DNA from 2 places in the Lysinibacillus sp. 1 U-2021 genome. Region 1 is predicted to be linked to the other one. Evidence: predicted binding sites of a transcription regulator. Region 1 holds the regulator's gene; the other holds the start of a gene.
What was found. Region 1 encodes NrdR, which represses ribonucleotide reductase genes. Its sites were predicted from a motif close to AACACNATATATNGTGTT; they were not measured.
Positions count from the first base shown of each region.

Region 2: QH639_RS10050 (vitamin B12-dependent ribonucleotide reductase) is a predicted target of NrdR. The motif match lies at 4,162-4,179, and genes of this name have one in related genera.

Region 1 is NZ_CP123966.1:2,274,923-2,287,249, forward strand. Features, by position in the region: gene rplT (50S ribosomal protein L20) at 1-119, opposite strand, end outside; gene rpmI (50S ribosomal protein L35) at 177-377, opposite strand; gene infC (translation initiation factor IF-3) at 409-912, opposite strand; gene thrS (threonine--tRNA ligase) at 1,328-3,259, opposite strand; gene dnaI (primosomal protein DnaI) at 3,814-4,752, opposite strand; gene QH639_RS11555 (replication initiation and membrane attachment family protein) at 4,755-6,137, opposite strand; gene nrdR (transcriptional regulator NrdR) at 6,154-6,624, opposite strand; gene QH639_RS11565 (glyceraldehyde-3-phosphate dehydrogenase) at 6,812-7,834, opposite strand; gene coaE (dephospho-CoA kinase) at 8,041-8,634, opposite strand; gene mutM (bifunctional DNA-formamidopyrimidine glycosylase/DNA-(apurinic or apyrimidinic site) lyase) at 8,648-9,520, opposite strand; gene polA (DNA polymerase I) at 9,533-12,160, opposite strand; gene QH639_RS11585 (hypothetical protein) at 12,165-12,317, opposite strand.
Region 2 is NZ_CP123966.1:1,965,609-1,977,935, reverse strand. Features, by position in the region: gene QH639_RS10070 (glutaminase) at 1-431, shown strand, start outside; gene QH639_RS10065 (amino acid permease) at 465-1,802, opposite strand; glycine riboswitch at 1,968-2,044, opposite strand; gene QH639_RS10060 (rhodanese-like domain-containing protein) at 2,609-2,995, opposite strand; gene QH639_RS10055 (lipoate--protein ligase family protein) at 3,208-4,038, shown strand; gene QH639_RS10050 (vitamin B12-dependent ribonucleotide reductase) at 4,239-6,809, shown strand; gene QH639_RS10045 (MFS transporter) at 7,178-8,392, opposite strand; gene QH639_RS10040 (ArsR family transcriptional regulator) at 8,385-9,431, opposite strand; gene QH639_RS10035 (P-loop nucleotide/nucleoside kinase family protein) at 9,753-10,277, shown strand; gene QH639_RS10030 (Nif3-like dinuclear metal center hexameric protein) at 10,601-11,386, shown strand; gene QH639_RS10025 (hypothetical protein) at 11,383-11,859, shown strand.

The sequences.
Region 1 (12,327 bases):
ATTACTGCTTGGTTAGCAACTTTGTATAATGTATGTTTTGAACCATAGTAACCTTTAGCTAATTTCAATACTTTTTTACGACGTTTGCGCGTCACTGTTCCGCCTTTTACGCGTGGCATATGAATTACCTCCTGCTTTTCATTTAAAAATGAATGTTAGTATTTTTTTGTAGTCAATTATTTCATGTAAACAAGTAAAGATTTGATGCGTTTGAAGTCACCAGATGATACGATGTTTGCTTTACGTAGGTGACGTTTTTGTTTCGTAGATTTGTTTGCGAATAAGTGGCTTCCATAAGCACGGTCGTATTTTAATTTACCTGAACCCGTTTTTTTGAAACGTTTCGCAGCTCCACGGTGAGTTTTCATTTTTGGCATGTCGAATTCCTCCTAAACTGTTCGTCTAATATTATTTCTCGTTCTTTGGTTGAAGAACTAAGAACATGCTTCGGCCTTCCATCTTCGGTTTTTGTTCTACCGTTGATACTTCAGCACAAGCTTCAGCAAAACGATCTAACACACGTTGACCAATCTCTTTGTGTGTGATCGCACGACCTTTGAAACGTAGGCTACATTTTACTTTATCGCCTTTTTCAAGGAATTTAATCGCATTACGTAACTTCGTTTGGAAATCATGCTCATCGATTGTTGGGCTCAAACGAACCTCTTTCATTACGATGACCTTTTGATTCTTACGAATTTCACGGTCTTTCTTTTGCTGTTCAAACTTAAATTTACCATAGTCCATGATACGAGCGACTGGCGGCTTGGCTTGAGGGGCCACAAGGACAAGATCCAAGTTTACACGAGCGGCGATTTCTAGCGCTTCATTACGTGTCTTTACACCAAGCTGGTCACCATTGTGATCGATTAATCGAAGTTCACGTGCGCGAATGCCTTCGTTTACATACATGTCTTTGCTAATAGTAATCCACCTCCAAGTAGTTGTCGCGAATACATGGTTTGGGCAAAGCCTTGCCCGGTTGAACGGTACATCCTCTCGTCATGTCCATAAAAAAAGGACGGACATTTTTGAAGATGTCCGCCCGCTATATGTGCATGCGCAAGTCTACGCAAAACAATTCAACGTGTCATACCTGTTCACAGCCTTTAAAGCGTTGTATCAGGTGAGAAGCGGGCAGCCTCTACTTCAACCACAAACTTTGTATTCATTAACCTTAATTATATTAGCATGTATATGATAAGCTGTCAAATATTTATTTTCTTATCAGTGCTAACATAACCAAAATGAAGCTCTTCTATACAAATGCAAGATTTATTTTATACAGAAACCCTCACTTTGGCAAGCAAGGGTCTCTAGTTAAAGCTTATTTTGTAATTTCTGCTTTAATAGCTGCTAGGAAATCCTCAAAGCTAATTGTTTCGGAATCTTTCGAGCCATAACGTCGAACATTCACGCCATTTGCCTCAACCTCTTTATCCCCGATAACAAGCATATAAGGAATCTTTTTCATTTGTGCCTCACGGATTTTATAGCCTAACTTCTCTTCACGATCATCCATTTCCACACGTAAACCAGCTGCTGTCAGTTGCTCTTCAATTTGCTTTGCATAGTCGAAGTGAGCTTCATTCGATACTGGAATAACTTCAACTTGTACTGGTGCTAACCAAGTTGGGAATGCTCCTTTGTATTCTTCAATTAAGAAGGCAACAAAACGTTCCATTGTTGATACAACACCACGGTGGATAACAACTGGACGATGAGGCTTACCATCTTCCCCAACATAAGTTAGGTCGAAGCGCTCTGGTAATAAGAAGTCTAATTGAACTGTAGATAAAGTCTCTTCTTTACCAATCGCTGTTTTTACCTGAACGTCAAGTTTAGGACCATAGAATGCAGCCTCACCTTCCGCTTCAAAGTAGTCTAAGCCAAGTTCATCCATTGCTTCTTTTAGCATGCTTTGTGCTTTTTCCCACATTGCATCATCATCGAAGTATTTCTCAGTATCTGCTGGGTCGCGATAAGATAAACGGAATGAGTAATCATTAAGATCGAAATCTTTATAAACCTCTAAAATTAACTGTACTACTTTTTGGAATTCCGCTTTAATTTGATCTGGGCGAACAAAAATATGGGCATCATTTAATGTCATCCCACGAACACGTTGTAAGCCTGAAACCGCCCCTGACATTTCGTAACGGTGCATTGTGCCAAGCTCTGCAATACGCAATGGTAGATTACGATATGAATGCATGCTGTTTTTGTACACCATCATATGGTGAGGACAGTTCATTGGACGCATAATTAATGTTTCATTATCCATTTCCATTGGTGGGAAAATTGAATCTTGATAATGATCCCAGTGACCAGAAGTTTGATAAAGCTCTTTAGAACCTAATACTGGTGTATAAACGTGCTTATAGCCAAGTGATAATTCTTTATCGACAATATAACGTTCAATAACACGACGAATTGTTGCACCATTTGGTAACCAAAGTGGTAAACCTTGGCCAACCTTTTGGGAAGTTGTAAACAGTTCTAATTCTTTTCCGATTTTACGGTGATCACGTTCTTTTGCTTCTTCTAGCATTTGAAGGTGGTGTTTTAATTCCTCTTTTTTGAAGAACGCTGTACCATAAATACGTTGTAACATTTTGTTATCAGAGTTCCCTCTCCAGTAAGCACCCGCTAATGATAAAAGCTTGAATTCACGAAGTTTACCCGTAGATGGTACGTGGATACCACGGCAAAGATCAAAAAACTCGCCTTGATAATAAATAGATACTTGCTCATCTGCAGGAATGGCTTCAAGTAATTCTAATTTATACTCATCGCCAATTTCTTCATAAAGGGCTTGTGCTTCAGCACGGCTTACATTTTTGCGTTCCACCTCAAGGTTTTCAGCAATAATTTTCTTCATTTCTTTTTCAATGGCTGGTAGATCTTCAGCAGTGATTGGTGTTGGTGAGTCGATATCATAGTAGAAACCACCTTCAATTACCGGACCAATACCAAGCTTTACATCTGGGAATAGACGTTTAATAGCTTGCGCTGTTAAATGGGCAGTTGAGTGACGTAAAATTTCAAGTGCTGCCTCATCATCTTGTGTAATGATTGCAATAGTTGCATCCTCTTCAATTGGTGTTTTTAAATCCACTAACACACCATTAATTTTACCTGCATACGCTTTTTTACGTAAGCCAGGGCTAATAGATAATGCTACGTCATCCGTTGATGTGCCTTTTGCAAATTCCTTTACAGCGCCATCTGGGAAAGTTAATTTAATCATTTCTGACATAATCTTTGCACTCCTTTGTTTTTGATAAATACATCATGCTTGATGATTGGCTGGAGCAATATTTGTGTGACTCTACGGCTTGGTTTGAGCGGAGTCATTGCTTTTTTAAGCATTTCTCAGTGCAATCGGAGCGGCATCTTCATGCTTCTGAGTATTTTCTTACTCTCTATGAGCAAGTTAACCACTTTCGCGAGCGACTTATCTCCCTATATGAGCGGAGCCACCACTATTTCAATGAAATCTGAGAAAAATAAAAAAAGCTCCGTCCCTCACAAAAGGGACGAAGCGTATGCTCGTGGTTCCACCCTTCTTCCTTCCGACTTACATAAAGTCAGACGAAGCTCAAGGCTAGCTAACGGGCTAGGGACCGGCGAAAGATTATCCCTTTCGCTGCTCAGTAGGTAGTAAATAATGTGCCCATACTAGGAAGTTTTCAGCCGATGACTTCCCTCTCTAAAAGCTGATACACAAAATTCATGTCCTCATCAATGCATATTGATATTAAGTATATGAGTCAGTATACGCTCGATTGTCGAAAAATGCAACTATCAATGTTACATCCGACGATTTTTGCCTCGCATTTCGATCGGCACGGTTAGGGCTTTAATTCGCTCCATAATACGTCCCGCTTTGACAACCTCAATATCACCTTTTTGTGACTGAGCTAAGTGATGCTCTAATTCTTCATAGTTAAAATTAGACGTAATAAAAGTTGGCAATTGCTCTGCCATCCGATAATGGAAAATAGTCCCCAATATTTCATCACGTGTCCAGGCAGTCATTGTCTCCGCGCCTAAATCATCTAGCATTAAGACAGGAGCCTTTTTAATATAATCAATTTTCTCATTCAATGTATTATCGCCAATGGCATTTTTCATTTCTCGTAAAAACTCTGGAACGAAAACTACCACAGATTTAACTTTAATTCTAGCTAATTGATTGGCCAAAGCACCAAGTACAAAGGACTTCCCTACACCAAACTCACCGTATAAATAAAAGCCCTTTGTCGGTAGTTTTCCTGTTTCTATTATACTATCTACAAAATCTGTTGCTTTATTGGCAATATCGATTCGTGAATGGTCATCTATAAATAAATCACTTATTGTAGCTTGCAATACATCCTTTGGCATATGCATACTAGCGATCATGTTGGCAACATCTCGGCGCTCGTCCTCACGTATCTTTTGCTCACACTGGACATAATCAATCTCTAACGACTTTCTGACAACTCTTAACTGCGGGATGAAGCCTTTTAAATAATTTGTGCAATTGTCAGTATTGTCACAGCCACAGCACACAGTAGATTGACTAATATATTCTTGAAGCTTTGGTAGGTTTCGCTCAATGTTCTCGTAGTTTAGTTCTTCTGCATGTTGAGCTATAAATTCCTCCACACGCGGATGTTCTAAAATTTCTCGTCGCATCGCTTCATATCGTGCTTGAAATGAAGGTACATTAATTGCTCGTTTTAGTGGTCCATTAATGGGTTCGATTGTCATTCACCTACCTTATTTTGTATATTCCCTAATTTTTCAAGAATTTTTTGTCTTTCTTTTTCAAAATCAGTATGATCAATCGGGGATTCTCCTGCATCGGATTTATCATTTCGTTTATAGAACCATTCAGGCACTTTTTCTTCACGTTGATATCTTGAACGTCCTTTTGTCTGTTGACTCGTTTTATTGGACGTTTGCGGCTTGTTTTTCCAAGCTGTATATTTATCATGCTCTTGACGTGCAAGTTCCATTGCTTCCTTAGCGGTCTGGACATTTTTTCGTACCCAATGATCAGCAATCGTTTCCACATATTTTTTAGGGAGCTTCATATCTGTTGTTAGCATAACGTATTCTAACAATGCATTAACCACTCCAATTGGCATGCCATGTTGAACGATTAAATTTTCTGCAAGTTGGACTGAGGTTTGTAATGGTTCTTTACCATTATTTATATCTCTTAAAACTTGGACAGGCGCCGTTGTTTCTAAATAGTGTTGAAGTTCCTGATCCTTGGTTTTTTGTCCCGCTTCTGCTACTGGTAGAGGATCGGTGACACGGGCAAGTTTTGGCGGCTCCTTGGATACGGTTAATTTATAAAAATCAGCAGCAGCCTTTCGTAAACGTTCCTGAGAAATGCCTAAATCATCATCTAAAGCAAGTATGACTACTTTTTGCATATCAAGGGCTGTTAAATGATATAAAAATGCCAACTTGGCTATGGCTTCACGCACTTCAAATGTCAACAAATTGGAAGGTACCAATTGCTCAGACAAACCGGCTTGCAATAAATCAAAATCGAATTGCTCCAAATAAAATGGATACACTTTTTGTTTATCCTTAGGACTCGTATCCACTTGTAAATCTGATGGAATATTGGCATGAACAGGCTTGTAGACATCAATAAAAGCACGAGATACATCCTTAAACGCCGTGTCCTTTACAGGTGACATAAAGCGCTGACGTAAGTTGCGATAAGCCTGCTCTCCAATTTTACTAAACAAAAACATCGACAGCAGCGGGTCTTTCATAAAGCTATCTGCATCTAATGGGCGCTGTAGCTCATATAAAAAACTACGCTCACCAGCATTTTCTTTTTTCCATGTACGCAGCAAACCAATAGCTTCTAAAGCAATACGAGCCTCAAACACTTTACCAATTGGTAGCCCTAGCACATTCATTAAATAATAATGTGTCATTTGCTGCTTTGGCATTTGCTCTGCTTCTGCCCATAATGTTAAATAGAGGCTAACTGGCTCTGATCCCGTTAATGGTTGATAAAATAATGTAACTAATTGACGCTCTTGTGTAGAAAATGCATGAGGTAGACGAATGTCGAAAGGATCGCCAGGCTGCAATTCCTTATATAAATGAATCAACGGCATTCATCCTCTCTGTTTGCTATGATTTCTTCTCCGTTTGACGTTGAATAATGTCTTTTATTTCTTCAATAAAGACATTGATATCTTTAAACTGACGGTAGACCGACGCAAAACGCACATAGGCAACCTCATCAATTTTGGCTAAGCGGTCCATGACCATTTCGCCAACATCTTCTGAGCGTACTTCCGAATTTCCAATACGACGAAGATCTTTTTCAATGGACAGAACAAGTTCCTCCAGCACATCAAGTGCCACTGGACGTTTTTCACAAGCACGAATAAGCCCACGAAGCACCTTCTCACGGCTAAACTCTTCTCGTGAACCTTCTTTTTTCACAACGACTAATGGTGTCTCTTCAATTTTTTCAAACGTTGTAAAACGGAAGCCACATGACTCACATTCACGACGTCTACGAATTTCTTTATTATCATCTACTGGCCTCGAATCCACAACACGCGTTCCGTTAAATTGGCAAGATGGACATCTCATATAATTACTCTCCTGGTTTACAACAATTTAATATATCTATTATAACAAATTTCCTACATGTAAGAAAAGTGCATTCACGTTTGTGAGCTCATGATAAATCTAAAGCACCTGAAGTACAAGAAAAGTTTCTGTAAAAAAAGAGCACATTGAAACCTTTTCGATTTCAATGTGCTCTCTATAGAAATTATTACGCGTTTACCGTTTCTAAAGCATTTGCCACTTTTTTTACAAGGTCAACAACGCGTGCAGAGTAGCCCCACTCGTTATCATACCAAGCAAGTACTTTTACTTTGCGGTTGCCTAACACCATTGTAGAAAGTCCATCAACTGTTGAAGAATAAGTTGTTGTATTGTAATCAGAAGATACTAATGGCTCAACAGAGAAATTAAGGATACCCTTCATTGGACCTTCTGTTGCCGCTTTTACAAATGCTGCATTGACTGCATCAACTGTTACATCTGTATTTAAATCTACTACAAGATCAACTAAAGATACGTTTGGTGTTGGAACACGAAGTGCCATACCATGAATTTTACCTTCTAATTCAGGTAAAACTAATTTTAATGCTTTCGCTGCACCTGTAGATGTTGGGATAATGGATTGGGCGCATCCACGTGCACGACGTAAATCTTTATGCGGATTGTCTAAGTTCTTTTGGTCATTTGTATAAGCATGAACTGTTGTCATTAAACCATTCTCAATACCAAATGTGTCATTCAATACTTTTGCTACTGGCGCTAAGCAGTTTGTTGTACAAGAAGCATTTGAAATAACATCATGTTTAGCAATATCCAATTTGTCATCATTTACACCTAAAACAATTGTTACATCTTCGTTTTTACCCGGTGCTGTTAAGATTACTTTTTTCGCGCCAGCTGCTAAGTGCATAGCTGCTTTATCACGCTCATTAAATTTTCCTGTAGCTTCAATAACGATATCTACACCCATTGTAGACCAAGGTAATTTTAAAGGATCACGTTCACTAATAATTTGAACACGTTTACCATTTACAACTAAAGCATCGCCTGCTGGTTCTACCGTACCTTCAAATGTTCCGTGATTTGTGTCATACTTAATCAAATGTGCTAACGTTTCTGCAGGATAGCTTGCGTTAATTGCAACAATGTTTAAATCTTGTTGTACGATAGCCTGGCGGAAAACCATACGTCCGATACGCCCGAAACCATTAATAGCAATTGATACTGTCATTTATAATATCCTCCTGTGAGTACATACTCAGATTAATTAATTATATACTTTATGGTGATTAGTATAACACAATTTTAAAAAAGATGAACATTATATATTGAGAATATAAAAGTTCTTATTTTCTGAAAAATTATTCTTTATTATGGCGTTTCCCCATAAAAAAATGCGTAGCAAGATCGGCTTGCTACGCATCATAGAAGAACTCATTAAATAACATCCCAATAATGCAGGATTTTTTTTAATTGTTCTGCTGTACTTTCTATATTTTCGTTATTATAAATGACCGCATGTGCACCCTTTTCTTTGACAGACATCGGCAGTTGAGAGTGTATACGTGCCAATGCATCTTCTTTAGTTAAATTATTTCGTTCCATTAAACGTCGAAGCTGAACTTCTTCACTGACCGATACCACAATGATACGTTCCACAAAATGTTGAAGCTTACTCTCAAATAACAAAGGAATGTCCATCACAACATGTTCATGTCCTGCTTCTAAATAGGCATCACGCTGACGTAACATTTCTTTTCTGATTGCTGGATGCATGATATCATTTAACGTTTTGCGTTTGGCAGGCTCATGGAATATGATATCACCCAGCATAGTTCGATTTAAATTGCCGTCCTCAAGCAAGATAGCTTGTCCAAAACTTTCAGCAATCAAAGCTAATGTCTCTGTTCCAGGTTCTACGACATCTCGTGCTACGACATCTGCATCAACAATCGGTAAACCCAGTTCGCTCATCATTTTAGCTACTGTACTTTTTCCACTTGCAATACTTCCTGTAAGTCCGATAATCATTGCTAAATCCCCTTTAATGTTGACAATTTGGGCAATAGACAGAGGTGCGCCCTCCAATTGTCATTTGACTTGTTGCCGTTTCACATGTTGGACATACCTTTTTCCCATACATTTTTAATCGATTCTGCATACTCCCTGCTTCCCCATTAATATTCCGATAATCAGAAATAGTTGAACCACCCGCTTCAATGCTTTGACGTAGGACGGCAACAATCTCCTCAAATAATGCTCGCTTCCGCTTTTCACTAATGCGGCTCATTTTGCGTGCAGGGTGAATTTTCTGAGCAAACAATGCCTCTGTTGCATAAATATTGCCACAGCCCGAAATGACTTGCCCATCCATAATTACTTCTTTTACAGCTTTATTTTCATATTTCGGTAGCTTAGATTTTGTTATAAAAAATTCACATGCATGCTCATCAAATGGCTCTGGTGCCATTTTTGTCAATGGCGCATGATCTTCAATTTTTGTCAGAAAACGAAGTTCACCAAAACGGCGAATATCTGAATAAATCAAGTATCCTCCATCTGCCATTTCAAATGTTGCATGGATATGCTTTTGAAACTTCGCCTCATTAATTTCATCGGGTGAATTCACAACAAACCAAGCACCTGTCATCCCTAAGTGACTAACAAGAACATATGGAACATCATCCTTCATCAAATGAAAGAAAATATATTTTGCTCTTCGTTCAATTTTGGTAATGGTCATCTGGGACAAAGTACTTTCAAATGCATCAGGCTCTGCTTGTTTGACAATACATTGTTTACCCTCACTAAAAGAGAAATGTACTCGTTCGGAAAGCTGAACCTGTTGAATGGTACGTCCTTCAACTGTTGGCTTCAATGCCTGGACGACACCCTCTACCTCTGGTAATTCAGGCATTTGAATCCCTCCTTATTTTGCCTCGTACCAAGTTGAGCCATTGTTAAAATCTACTTTAAGCGGTACAGCAAGCTCAATAGCGTTCTCCATGACTTCTGGTACTATTTTTTCTAGCAAGGCAATCTCTTCCTTTGGTGCCTCAAAGATTAGTTCATCATGCACTTGAAGCAGCAGTTTTGCCTGCATCTTTTCTTTTTTCAATCGAGCATCCATATCAATCATTGCCTTTTTAATGATATCCGCTGCACTACCTTGAATTGGCGTATTCATCGCCGTACGCTCAGCAAAGCTTCTTAAATTAAAGTTTGAACTTGTAATATCCGGTAAATAACGGCGTCTATTTAATATCGTTGTCACATAACCATTAAATTTCGCATTTTGTACAATGTCATCCATGTACTGTTTTACACCAGGGAAACTTGCGAAATACTTTTCAATAAAATTAGCTGCTTCCTTACGCGTAATATCTAAGTTTTGGGATAGACCATAATCACTAATACCGTAGACTATTCCAAAGTTAACAGCTTTCGCTGCGCGACGCATATTACTATCTACCTTATCTTCTGACACATGAAATACATCCATAGCTGTACGTGTATGAACGTCCATTCCTTCACGGAAAGCCTCAACAAGGTTTTGATCTTCTGACATATGTGCAAGAACGCGTAATTCAATTTGCGAATAGTCAGCAGAAAATAATATCCAATCCTCTTTTGAAGGTACAAAGGCTTGACGAATTTTGCGGCCCTCCTCTAAACGAATTGGGATGTTTTGTAAATTTGGGTCTGTTGAGCTTAAACGCCCTGTTGCAGTTAAAGCTTGCTGGAAGCGCGTATGCACTTTACTATCTGATTCATGAATCTCCTTTAGTAAGCCTTCAATATATGTGGATTGTAATTTTCCAAGTTGGCGATACAACAGAATATGTTCGATGATAGCATGCTCTGACTGTAGTTTTTCTAGGACATCTGCAGCAGTTGAATAGCCTGTCTTAGTCTTTTTAATCACAGGTAGCCCTAGCTTATCGAATAGAATCACACCTAATTGTTTTGGTGAATTAATATTAAAGGTTTCTCCAGCTTCTGCATAAATTTCTTGCTCAATTACCACAAGTTTATCATTAAGCTCTTGCCCCATTTGCTCTAACGTAGCGCGGTTAACCGTAATCCCTTCGCTTTCCATTTCACCTAAAATTCCTGCCAATGGTAGCTCTAGGTTTTTATAAAGATCGAATTGTTCATTTTCCTTTAATAAGGCTTCCAGTTTCGGCTGTAATGACCATACTGCAAAAGCTTTACGGCTAACATGCTGTGCAAGTTGGTCCAGATCAGGTATTGCACGCTTGGCACCTTTTCCATATACCGCTTCATCTGCTTGGACATCATAGTAGCCTAGTTCCCTTGCAAGTGTTGCGATATCATCGCCACTTAATGCTGGATTATTAATATAAGAGGCAAGTAGCAAATCAAAGTCAACGCCAGCTAATTGAATCCCAGCTCGCTTTAATGATGCTTGAGCTGCCTTAGAATCGGACATATATTTTATTTTTGTGGCATCTTCTAGCCAACGACGGAGAATATCTGATTTTGCTGCTTTATCAAATGGAATATATTGCGTCTTTACGCCATCTGATAAGGCAATTCCTAGCTGCTGACAGGTATGATAGTGCTCGTTTTCAAGCTCTACATGCACAGCCATCACGTCTTTTAAATCCTCAGGTCGAACTTCCTGGACAAGGTCATAATCGAGAGGCGCCTGTTCTTCTTCTTGCACTGTAAAGTCACTTTTATCAAGCAGCGATTTAAAGCCAAGCTCACGCCACACATTGATTAATTCATCTTCTTTTGGCCCATTATAGGCAAGATCAGCCAGTGAAATGGTGATTGGAGCATCCGTATAAATCGTTGCCAGTTTCTTACTCATGATGGCTTGCTCTTCATTAGCTACAAGCTTTTCCTTCATTTTAGAAGCTTTCAATGTATCCATTGCTTCATAAAGTGCTTCAACGGAGCCATGCTCTTTTAATAATTTTACAGCCGTTTTTTCCCCGACGCCTGGTACACCAGGAATATTATCGGAGGAATCCCCCATCAAGCCTTTCATATCAATAATTTGGAGCGGCGTTAATCCGTACTTTTCCGCAATAAAGGCTGGTGTATTTTTCTCTATTTCCGTAATACCCTTTTTCGTTATATAAACGGTTACTTGCTCTGTCGCCAGCTGAGTTAAATCACGGTCTCCAGAAACGATGATGACATCCATATCCTGTGATGAAGCCTCTTTAGCAAGCGTTCCGATAATATCATCCGCTTCATATAATTCCTGCTCATATTGCTTAATACCATACGCATCAATGAGCTTTCGTAAATAAGGAAATTGCTCTGATAATTCTGGTGGAGTCTTTTGACGTCCTCCTTTATATTCTGTAAAAGTTTCATGGCGGAAGGTTGTTTTCCCAGCATCAAAAGCAACCAATATTTTGGTTGGCTGTTCTTCCTCTAATATTCTTTGTAGCATTGTTGTAAAGCCGTATACAGCATTCGTATGAATGCCACTATCATTCGTTAGCAATGGCAACGCAAAAAACGCGCGATACGCTAAACTATTACCGTCCAATAATAGTAATTTTTCCTTGGTCATGATTTTATCCTCCTGCGTTGTCTTCTACTTCTACTTTATCATAACAATACATTTCAAGTAAAAAAAGCAGGCGTCCATCCTCAAGGTTATCCATTATTTTTAATGGTTTATCCACCAATTTTAAGTCTCTATCCACTACTTTAGCATTTCTTTTCATTCAAAAAAGC
Region 2 (12,327 bases), 310 kb from region 1:
TGGATTCAGGGTTTTTAGATTGTCCAGTAGAGGCGGCACTTGAGGTTTATTTGAAGCAATGTGCAATTGAAGTCAATGTATCAGATTTAGCCATGATTGGCCTAGTTATTGCGAATGATGGCTATCACCCACTGTTAAAGAAACAGCTATTCCCAAAACAAGTGGCAAAATTAGCGAAGGCTTTAATGGTAACGTGTGGTATGTACAATGCCTCAGGGAAGTTTGCGGCATTTATTGGCCTCCCTGCCAAAAGTGGTGTATCAGGTGCGATTCTTGCGGCTGTTCCAGGACATGCAGGCCTGCACTCGCCGTTTCCTACTGGCTGTGGTATCGGAATTTACGGACCAGCGATTGATCCAATAGGAAACAGTGTGGCAGGTGTACAGTTGCTGAAACAGCTAGCAACAGAATGGGATATGACTATTTTTTAATAAGTGAAGATGATTTCAGCGCTTAGTCTGAAGTCATCTTTTTTTCATTTTATAAATAATAAATAAAGCGATAAACCAAATTGGTGTTAACAGCAGTGCTGTACGCGTAGCCTCAGAAATAAACATCACCATTAATAAAAAGGCGAAAAACGCAAGCACGACGTAGTTGATAAAAGGAGTCAGTGGTGCTTTGAAGATGGAAGCTTCATGTAAAGCACGTTTTTTTCGTTTGTAGATGATGTGAGAAATGATGATAATGCTCCACACCCATATAAAACAAATTGCACTGATTGTCGTCACAACACTAAAGGCATTCTCTGGCATCAACTTACTTAACAGAGCACCAACTGATACAACAATAGCAGAAATAACGAGAGCATTACTTGGCACACTGTTTCTGTTGAGTTTTGCGAATGCTGGAGACGCCTGTTTATTGTTACCAAGATTATAGAGCATCCGACTTGTGGAGAATAACCCACTGTTACCTGCTGAAGCCGCTGAAGTAAGCACAACAAAATTTATAATACCAGCAGCAATCGGGATACCTGCTAATGTAAACACTTGGACAAAGGGACTGCTTGAAGCAGACATTTCATACCATGGGTTAATACATAAAATGACAAATAATGCCCCTACATAGAAAAGCAAAATGCGAAATGGAATTTTATTAATGGCAGAAGGAATATTTTTTTGAGGATCTGCGGTTTCAGCTGCTGAAACCCCCACTAATTCCACTCCAACAAATGCAAAGACTACCATTTGGAAGGCCATTAAAAAGCCGTATATACCATTTGGGAACATGCCTCCATGTGCCCACAGATTTTCAACTGATACGGTCCCTGAGCTAGTTTGAAAGCCAGTTACTAACATAATAAGACCAATAATAATAAGTGCGACAATCGTAATAACTTTAATAATAGCGAACCAAAATTCTAGCTCACCAAAAAGCTTAACGGTTAATAGATTTAGTAGTAATAACAATACAAGGCAACCAATGGCTGGCACCCATTGTGGGAGATCAAACCAATATTGTGTATAAACCCCCACCGCAATAATGTCTGCCATTGCGGTCATAATCCAACAGAACCAGTATGTCCAACCTGTTACATAACCTGCCCAAGGCCCTATGTACTCGGATGCAAAATCCGTAAATGAAGTGTAGCCTGCGTTGGATAGTAACAATTCACCTAAGGCACGCATCACAAAAAATAGCGCTGTCCCCACAATTAAGTAGGCTAGGATGATCGAAGGCCCTGCTAAGGCAATGGCTTTTCCAGAGCCTAAAAATAAACCAGTCCCAATTGTTCCGCCAATGGCAATAAGCTGCACATGGCGATTTTTTAAATCTCGTTTTAATTGTTGCTGTTCCACGTTAATCCCCCTCAAAGATGCATAAAAAACTATGACTGGAAAAATAAAAAGAGACTAGTTGTGACACTAGTCTCGGAAAAACGTCAGAATAACAAATATCATTTACTCACAGATGTCTACATGAAATAGGTTAAATATTTTATGTAGCATCGCTTATAAAAGCTGTATTACTCCTCTGTCCTTTTGCCTGAGATAGTGAACCCTTCGGCGACGCAATGTGCGCTCTCTCCAGAACTGCTCCTGCTATAGTTTGATCCATAGCATTCATAGCTTATTAACTTGATAATCAATTATTATTGTAAGATATTATACATCCTAACAGTGCTTCTAAAATTATTCAACAATAAATTTTGACTATTTTCAGAAAAATAGAAGAATGGGGTTCGTAACAGGCATATCTCTAACGAAAAATAGTATTTTTGGTCATACAAAGTGTTTCGTGAAGGGGTTTTTAATATGAGATGGATTATTGGAAGATTGCTCAACATAGCTGTCGAAGTGCTCAAACATAAGTGAAAACCGCTCCAAAAGAGTGTGGAAGTGCTCAAACAAATGAAAAGGACGCTCAAAAAAGTGGACGAAGCGCTCATTTTTATGAGGACCCGACTCAAGTAGCGAACTCGTTCAAAGTAGACTTTGTATCAAAAAGGGGATTATAATGCGTTTTGTTGCTTTACTTTTTTAATTTAATGACATGAAGCTCGTACAGCATCATTTGAAATAGATATAATATAGTAGAAACTCTGAATTTTTTAAAAAAGAAGTCGTCTCATAGTACTTTGAGACGACTTTTTCTGATGAGAGCATTAATATTTTTTTGCTTTTATTTTACCTGTCCAAGTTTTGAAACCACCTTGAAGTTGGTAAATTTGGTTGTACCCACGTTTTTTAAGAAATAGTGCAGCACGTGAGCTACGGCCTGTATTTTGACAGTATAGATATACTGGTAAATCTGGGCGAATTTCTTTATAACGTTGACGTAGTGTTGTCGAAGGAACATTTCGTGCACCAAGAATGTGACCAGCATCAAATTCTTTTTGCTCACGAACATCGATCAGCTGGGCTTTACGATAGCCTTCTATGAATTGCTCTTGTGTTAGGTTGGTTACGGCTTTTTTGAGTCGTAGTGCATTAATTCCGATATATGCAATTGTGACTACTAAAACGACACCGATTGTGATAAGTATGTCCAAGATTTTCTTACCCCTTTCTATCTTCTCTATTATTATAAAAGATGCGCTAGCGATAGTCCAATGAGTTTGATAAAATTAACTAGGTTGTAGCGAAATCGCTTTTTTCGTTACACAAGCAATCGTTCGCAATTTGAACTGTAGTATACTATTCGTTAAAGTTGACCCACAGGTGGGGCCTGATGGATCATTTTATATTTGTAGGAGATGAGCATATGACAACTTGGTATTTTTTAAATTCAGGGAAATGTAGTCCTTCTTTTAATATGGCACTAGATGAAGCCTTACTTGATTGGCATAGTGAGGGGTTAATTCCACCAGTAATTCGTTTCTACGAGTGGGAGCCTGCGACATTATCCATTGGTTATTTTCAACAAGCTAAAAGAGATATTAATTTAGATGCTGTGCGTGAACAAGGCTTAGGTTTTGTACGTCGACCAACTGGTGGACGAGCTGTCCTACATGAACATGAGCTAACTTATAGTGTCATTGTGACGGAAAGCTATCCGAATATGCCAGAATCTGTGACAGAGGCATATCGTGTGTTAAGTGAGGGAATTTTGCAAGGTTTCCATAACCTGGGTATGGATGCCTATTTTAGTGTACCTGATACAGAGGAGAAAAGAGCGGACCTGAAGAGTCCAAAAAGTGCTGTTTGCTTTGATGCACCAAGTTGGTATGAACTTGTCGTAGAAGGGAAAAAAATAGCTGGAAGTGCTCAAACACGTCAAAAGGGTGTCATTTTACAGCATGGCGCCATTTTATTAGATTTGGATCAAGAGAAATTATTATCCGTATTTAATTTCTCCAGTGAAGAAGCGAAGAATCGTATGCGTAGAAAGCTACCAGAAAAGGCTGTTGCCATCAACAGTCTTGTAAAAGAGCCAGTGACAGTTGAACAATGTGTGACAGCTTTTAGAGATGGTTTTGCAAAATCGTTGCAAATTGAATTAAAACCATTTACACTTTCTGAGGAGCAATTAGAATATGTCCAAGCTTTAGAAGAAAAAAAATATGCTTCAGATGAGTGGAACTTTAAAAAGTAAAAAATGGTATGAAAAAAATATTTTTTAACGTTCAATCCTAGTCATAACAAGTAGTTCTGAATCTATTAAAAAAAGCAAGAGTTGAATTAAAAAACTATATATAGTATCTTTTTTAAAGACATATACACAATATGTAGTGTTTAACAACACGAGATATTGTGTATTTATTTTGTAATGAAGAAAATAAGGGAGGCAAAACGATGGTACTCACAAATCATCAACCCGAAGTAAACAATCAATTTGAACAGTTAAACAAAGATATTGAACAATTCCCGCAGGTACATCCCGTAACATCTGATATGCATATTACACACAAAGGTGTATCGAGACTTGTCATGATCGATCGCTATTCGTTTAAAGACACAGAAAAGAAAACATTGAAAGCCGGCGACTTTGTTGTATTAACGGTAAAAGCTGATCCGAAATTTCCTGCACGTGGTTTAGGGACAATTCAAAAATTGGATATGTCTACAAAAACAGCAGAGATTTTGATTGAAGAAGATTATCGTAGCGCATTAGACGATCCGCAAGAGCAAGAAACGGGTGTGATTACGCGTTCAATTGACGTGCTAGAAAAGCCTCTTGAGATATATTATGAACAAATTGCAAAACGAAATGCAACGGGCCTTGCCGCTGTTGAAAAAACACCAGAAAAACGCCAAGAATGGTTTGAAAAATTTTATGAGCAATTAGTATCCTTGAAATTCATTCCAGCTGGACGAGTGATTTATGGAGCTGGATCTGAAACTGATGTAACCTTCTTTAACTGTTACGTGATGCCATTTGTCGCTGACTCTCGTGAAGGTATCAGTGATCACCGTAAGCAAGTTATGGAGATTATGAGCCGCGGTGGAGGTGTTGGAACAAATGGTTCAACATTACGCCCACGTAACACATTAGCTCGTGGTGTAAACGGTAAATCATCTGGTTCTGTATCCTGGTTAGATGACATTGCTAAATTGACACATCTTGTGGAGCAAGGTGGATCACGTCGTGGCGCACAAATGATTATGCTAGCAGATTGGCATCCAGATATTGTGGAGTTTATTATTTCCAAAATGCAAAATCCACGTATTCTGCGTTACCTGATCGAAAATACAACGGATGAAACAATCATCCGTCTAGCCAAAGAAAAATTAAACTTCAAGCCACTTTCTATGCAAGAAGAAGCAATGTATCAAGGCATCGTGAATTATAAAAACATTGAAGGCTTAGGTGGATTTGATACAGCGATCATTCGTGAGGCTGAAAATAAATTACGTGATGGTGGCACGTACACTGTTCATAACCCAGAGTTTTTAACAGGTGCCAACATTTCTGTGACATTAACAAAAGAATTTATGGAAGCAGTTGAAAAAGATGCTGACTTCGAGCTTCGTTTCCCAGCTGTTGAAGAATATACAAAGGAAGAAATGAGCGTTTACAACACGAAATGGCATGAAGTTGGTGATGTTCGTGAATGGGAGAAAATGGGCTATAAAGTCCGCACATACCGTACAATTAAAGCAAAAGAGTTATGGAATTTAATTAATGTATGTGCAACATACTCAGCAGAGCCAGGTATTTTCTTCATTGACAACGCCAATGACATGACAAATGCAAAGGCATACGGTCAAAGTGTTGTAGCGACGAACCCATGTGGCGAGCAACCACTTGCACCATATTCTGTGTGTAACTTAGCTGCTGTGAATTTAGCACAGTTTGCGAATAAAGAAAATCAATCAGTTGATTACGAAGCACTACGTGAAACAGTTCGTGTTGGTGTTCGTATGCAGGATAATGTGATTGATGCGACACCTTACTTCTTAGAAGAAAACCGTGTACAAGCTCTTGGTGAACGTCGTGTTGGATTAGGCGTTATGGGCTTAGCCGATTTGCTGATTTACTGTGAAAAAGAATACGGTTCAGAAGCAGGGAATGCGTTAGTCGATGATATCTTTAAAACAATCGCTGAAACTGCGTATGAGGCGTCTACAGAGCTTGCGAAAGAGCGTGGTAGCTTCCCGTTCTTAGTAGGTGCTACAGACGAAGAAACAGCACGTTTACGTAAAGCCTTTACAGAGACAGGCTTTATGCAAAAAATGCCTGCTCATATCAAAGAGCAAATTTTAGCGACTGGTATCCGTAACTCACATTTATTAACGGTTGCACCAACAGGGTCCACAGGAACAATGGTAGGGGTAGCAACAGGTCTTGAGCCATACTTCTCCTTCACGTACTATCGTTCTGGTCGTCTAGGTAAATTCATTGAAGTAAAAGCTGAAATTGTCCAAGAATATTTGAACCGTCATCCAGAAGTAAATGAGCAAGAGCTTCCAGAATGGTTCGTTACAGCAATGGAGCTAAAACCAGAAGCGCATGCGGATGTGCAATGCATTATTCAAAAATGGATCGATTCCTCTATTTCTAAAACTGTAAACGCACCAAAAGGCTATACAGTACAGCAAGTTGAAAAAGTGTACGAGCGACTATATAAAGGTGGCGCTAAGGGTGGTACGGTCTATGTTGACGGTAGCCGTGATTCACAAGTACTTACACTAAAAGCAGAAGAAAATGATATGGATCAACTTTCATTTGAAGAGGAATTGGTTGAAGAACATACAAAACGTCCAGTCGTATTAGTAGATACGATTCAAGCGTTAGAGTCAACAACTGTTATTGGCTCAGACGTTGGGAATACATGCCCAGTATGCCGTAAAGGCACAGTCGAAGAAATGGGCGGCTGTAATACATGTACAAACTGTGGCGCACAGTTGAAATGCGGTTTATAAATTAGATTTAATAACAGTTGTTGTATCTTTAAAACAAAGTTTAACCGTTTGTAATAAAGTTGTACCGTTTTGAAAAAAGTTATACCGTTTATAAAAAAGATGAACTGTTGTTAGATCTTAGAATAATAATTTATAATAGTTTGATCAAAAATCCTGTTATATGCAGGATTTTTTCCTTATTCAGCAATCGGACCAAATTGTTGAGGAACGTTTTCAATGGATTTATTGTTGAAATATAGCGTTAGATAAAGATAAACTCCATTTTGACCAATCTTTTTTCAAAATGGAGTTTTTGCATTTGCTGATAAATAAAGTCTGAAGGTAAATTTTTGATCAATCTATATTCTGAAGCTATATTCACTTGTTTTTTATTTTTTATTTGTAAGTAAATCTTTATTTGGTTGGGAAAATGAAGCAAGGAGGTGAAATAATCCAGGTAAGACAATTAACATACCAACAATCGCATATATTTGTCGCGTACTTAAATCTAAAAATGTTGAGGAAGCAAACAATATCCCTAATGGCATGGTAACTCGAATGAATAGTAATCGAACTGCACTTAGTTGGATTAAACGATCTCTAGGTGCTTCACGCTGAAAAATTGCTGCGCTTTGAGCATTGAATAAAGGAAATACCATTCCTCCAAACAATTCACACACCCATGCAATAGGAACTGAATTTACAAAAAACAAGAGTACGAATGAAAGACCTCCTCCTATTAAACCGAGGTACATAGTTTGATAAGTTTTTGGTAACTTCGTAAGTAGTACCATACCTACAGCATAACCGACTGGGAAAGACCCAGAAAAGATCGCATATTCCCAAGAATGACCATTAAGGTCTCCTTGTATAAAAGGAATACTTAAAACCATCGTTGCTCCAACTGCAAACTGTACCGTGGAAGAAAGAATGGTAAGTCGAAAAAGATTTGGATATTTAAAGAATGTTCGATAGCCTTCCTTCATTTCTGCCCACCAAAATTTCTTTGTCCAAGTTGCCACTTTCTTCTTACTTGATTGAGGGATACGTGAAAGTGCGAGAAAACTGACGAGGAACAGTACAGATGAAAATCCATATATAAAATGTATAGGACTGACCAACAGCAATAATGAAGTTGCTCCAGGAGCGATAAAACTCATAAGTCGAATAGTTCCATCTAGTAATGCATTTGCTTCGACAAGTTCTTTCTCTTTACAAATTTCTGGTAGAAGTGAAAAAGATAGACTTGCGTAAATTGGTTGCATCAAGCCTAACAAACATTGTAAAACGACTAATCCTAAAATGGTCCCCACGTCTGTACCAATTAAATAACCAACAAGTGGAAGGATATAGGCTCCAGCACGAATCAACTGTATGTTTTGAAGCATTTTCTCCTTCACAACATGGTTTAGGAAAGGCGCACTAATGCCTTGAAAAATTAAAGAGGGGATAAAATATACAAGCCAAAGTACACCCATCCATTCCTTTGAACCTGTCAATTCATAAAGTAACAATCCATTAATGATTGCTCCAGCTGCTCCACCAAATTCGGATACAATTTCACCTATCCAAAGTGCTTTAAATGAATTAGAGAACTTATTCATTTGTGAACCCCAGGTACTGAGTGAGTCGTCCAGAAAAAGCGTTAATCTGCGTTAGATTTGCTGAATAGATACCTTTATCAACACGAATAAACTTTGCTGCTTTCAATATAGAAAGTTGGTGATGTAGTGTTGTTTTAGATGTATTAAACTGCACGCTCAACTCTTGAAGTGATAAAGGTCCCTTTAAAAGTTGATAAAGCAATTTCAATCGAAGTTCATCCCCTAAGGCCTTATGACCACGAATTAACTCATTTGATGGAACACCAGGCTCTATCAAATATTCTTCCTTTAAAGGATAAAAGAAAAGTTTAGTATCAGGTGTGCGTTTTTCTAAGATCCAAGGACGATAAGATACGTGTGGAATTAATTTGACATTCCAGACAGAAGGTTCAGGGAGATACTTGATTCCACCCGTAATTCGTTCGATTTCCTCAATAGGATTTGTTATATCCAATGATTTGTATTGTTTCTGTTCAAAAGCAAGCGCATGAGTCCATTTTTCCCATTCTTCTTGTTGACTTATCCACATGTACCACTCAACTAATGTATTGTTGAATAGGTCACAAATTTCTTGTTGTGTATAACGACTAAGATTACGCACATACCCACCTAAGTAATCGTGGTCTTCAAAATATGTCGCATACTTCTCAAATAATTCACCTCGATGATGTTCAGTGGCTGTCGCTTTTCTTATAGGCTCAGTATTCCGATCTTTGTACGGCAAAAGTATGTCATAAAAGCGAGCAATTGGAATTTCTGAAAGTTGATTCGAAAAATCTTGAACAGATAATGCAGATAATTTATCTTGAAGCATAATCAGTCCATACCATAAATTGGTCTCCTCAATTACCTTCAAATGTTTTAATAATGATAAAGGCATTGAATCTTGCTCTGATAACCACTTTCCATCTAAATCGAATGTATGTCGAAGTTGCCTATGTGTGTAACCTGCAATACCAAGTATCACTTCCCAAACAGGTGAAGATTCTACTTGTAAGGAAATACTTTCAGCTGGATATGGGGAATAAAGGTGTTTCATAAAAGAGCCTCCTTATTATGTATTTCCTAAATTCTAATATAATAGAATACATTATTCAATAAATTTAGAATAATAGTTTCTGCTCGCTCCCTAAAGAAGATATTTGAGCATATTATACTTATTCTATTAAATGGTGCGTTTATTTAGGAACGCGTCTTTTTTGTTTAAAGGGCCATTTAGTTGAATAACTGCCTCTAAAGAGATTTGTACATTTATGTTAAAATTTAGGGGTAGTTCTTGAAAACAACTTGGTTATTTAATAAGAGTTTTCCGTTATTGCAATAGATACTTTATTTATAGTAGAAGAAGTGAGGGATTAACATGTTTTTTGTTCAAATGTCTGGCTTTCCTGGGTCTGGAAAGTCTACACTTTCTCGTCAAATTGCTGAGCGTACAGGAGCAGTCATAATAGACCACGACATTGTAAAATCTGCTTTATTACAGTCAACAGAAGAAATTCAAATCGATTCAAAATTAACTGGTAAGATTTCATATAATATTGATTGGTCTTTAATTGAATTTTACTTATCACAAGGGCAAAATGTAGTATTTGATAGCCCTTGCCTTTATCAAGAAATGGTAGATCGAGGAATTGCTATGTCAAAAAAATATAATGTGAAGTACAAATATGTTGAGTGCTACCTTGATGATCTTCAAGAGATTAATTTTAGATTGAAAAATCGAGAAAGAATGATAAGTCAAATAAGTGAGGTAACTTCCGAAGAGAATTTTAAATATACATTAGTCAATAGTAAAAGACCCACTGATTATCAGTGCATAGTTGTAAATACTGGCGAACCTATCGATAGTTATATTAATGACGTTGTAAATTACATAAAGAAATGAGTTGTAAATATTTTTATTCAATTAAAGGGCGCGATTGTGGAGCAACATAGGTAGAAAACAATCAAACTTTTTTATAAAAACCTAACTTAAAACTGCTAAAGAGGTATCCCTTTTGATCAATCTTTTTTTTAAAGGGATTCTTCTTATTTATCATAAAGTAAGGGTTTGCGAGGTATTTTTGCTCAAACTTTATTCCAAACCTACAAGTTGTAACTTTTTACCCCTTTAGTTTAAGATAATCTAAAGGGGTATTTTTGTGTAAATGGGAATATTTACTTATTAATTTAGATAAGAAGTATTGAAATGAGAAGGGGGATGGAAGTATGGATGTTTCACAAATAGTTGAAAGAATTGATGAACTTTTTAATGTAACAAATCAGGAAATCTATGCTAATGAATCTGGGGTTACATACAAGGCAAATAAAGAAGTGAAGAAAATAGGATACTGTGTTAACCTAACGCTTGAAACGATAGAGGAAGCAAGAATTCATGGAGTGGACATGATGTTAACACACCATGATGCATGGGATGAAATCTATGGATTAAAAGAGGCATGTACTGAAAAACTAGCAGCGAACGGTATAAGCCATTACTATAATCACTTACCACTTGATGACTGTAACTTTGGCACAAATGATAGCTTATTAAAAAAATTGAATTTAGAGATTATTAAAAGAACCCATGAATGGGAAGGACTGTTCTTCGGTAGAATCGCTCAATATGAGAAAGAAATTGAATTTAAAGATTTCGTAACAAAACTTGAATATTTACTTGAAGAACCCGTTAGATATTGGCAGTTCAATGACAAAATGGTGAAGCGAGTAGGCTTAGTCTGTGGAAATGGAGGCACAACAGCTTGCCTGAAGGAAGCGGTTGAAAATAAATGTGATGTATACATTACAGGAGAATGTAATTTATATACAATTCAATATGCCCAATTTAAAGGAATAAATCTTATCATTGGAAGCCATACCTTCACAGAATTCTTTGGCATTCAAAGTTTAGCATTAAAATTGAATGACAATAAAAAAGAACTTGAAGTAGTGAGACTAAATGAAGAACATTATGAAGCGAATATTAGAATAAAGCTTAAGGAGACAAGCATATGACGTTATATTCTGTCCTAGTGGCGAACAGTGCTTTACAAACAGTTGATTGTACAGGAATTGCTGAAATAACAGTAAGAGAATTAAAAAAATTATATCCAATTACAGAGAGTACACCAACACAGTCGTGGCATTTGATGGATGATGATACACGAGTTTTACATGCAGCAGATGAATCAGCTTTTGAAAATTTGAATATATTTGAATGGAATAATCCACCTTATGACTTAGGGCTTTATAATGAAAAATCCTTTGTATACGGCATCGAGGGAAATTGGGGTCCTCAATTTTTAGAAGATTTTTTAAGTTATTTGAAGGAACATATACAACCAGAGCAAGGTGCTGAATTAATTAGGTTCTGGGCAGGGGATTATGATAAAAAACTAAAAATCCGTCGAATTACGATGGATGACCTTGAATTGCATCACCTTGAAAGCTTAAAGAACGAGGAATACATACGTGTCGCTTTTGTATAGCTACCTCTGAATGATGGAACTCCACATAATAAACAAGCAAAAACATAAAGCAATAGATGAAAAGGCAAATCAAGCCCTATTTCCAAATTCAGAAGATGAGGTAGAAATTTTATCAAAAGAAGTAGATGAATTATTTCAGGATAATCAATCTTAACTATCTACATTTAGCAAGACAAAATTGATTAGCCTCATTCATAGAGTGGAAGAGGTTAGAAAATGGGATAGGTATAGTTACTCGCCATTATCAAATCCACCTCCAATAATATAGCGGTAGGTTGGAGGGAACAGATACCTAATTGAAAGCTGTCATTTTGTTTCAAAACGGCAGCTTTCTTAGTGTTGAAAAATAAAACAGTCAATTGAAAGGTAGAAATGGATTTCCGTTGCAAGCTACTTGCTTTCCTGTGGGCGACTGCCAAACCGCTTCCTCCGCTACCGCTCCGTTTAGTGGCTCGCCTGTCTCTCTAT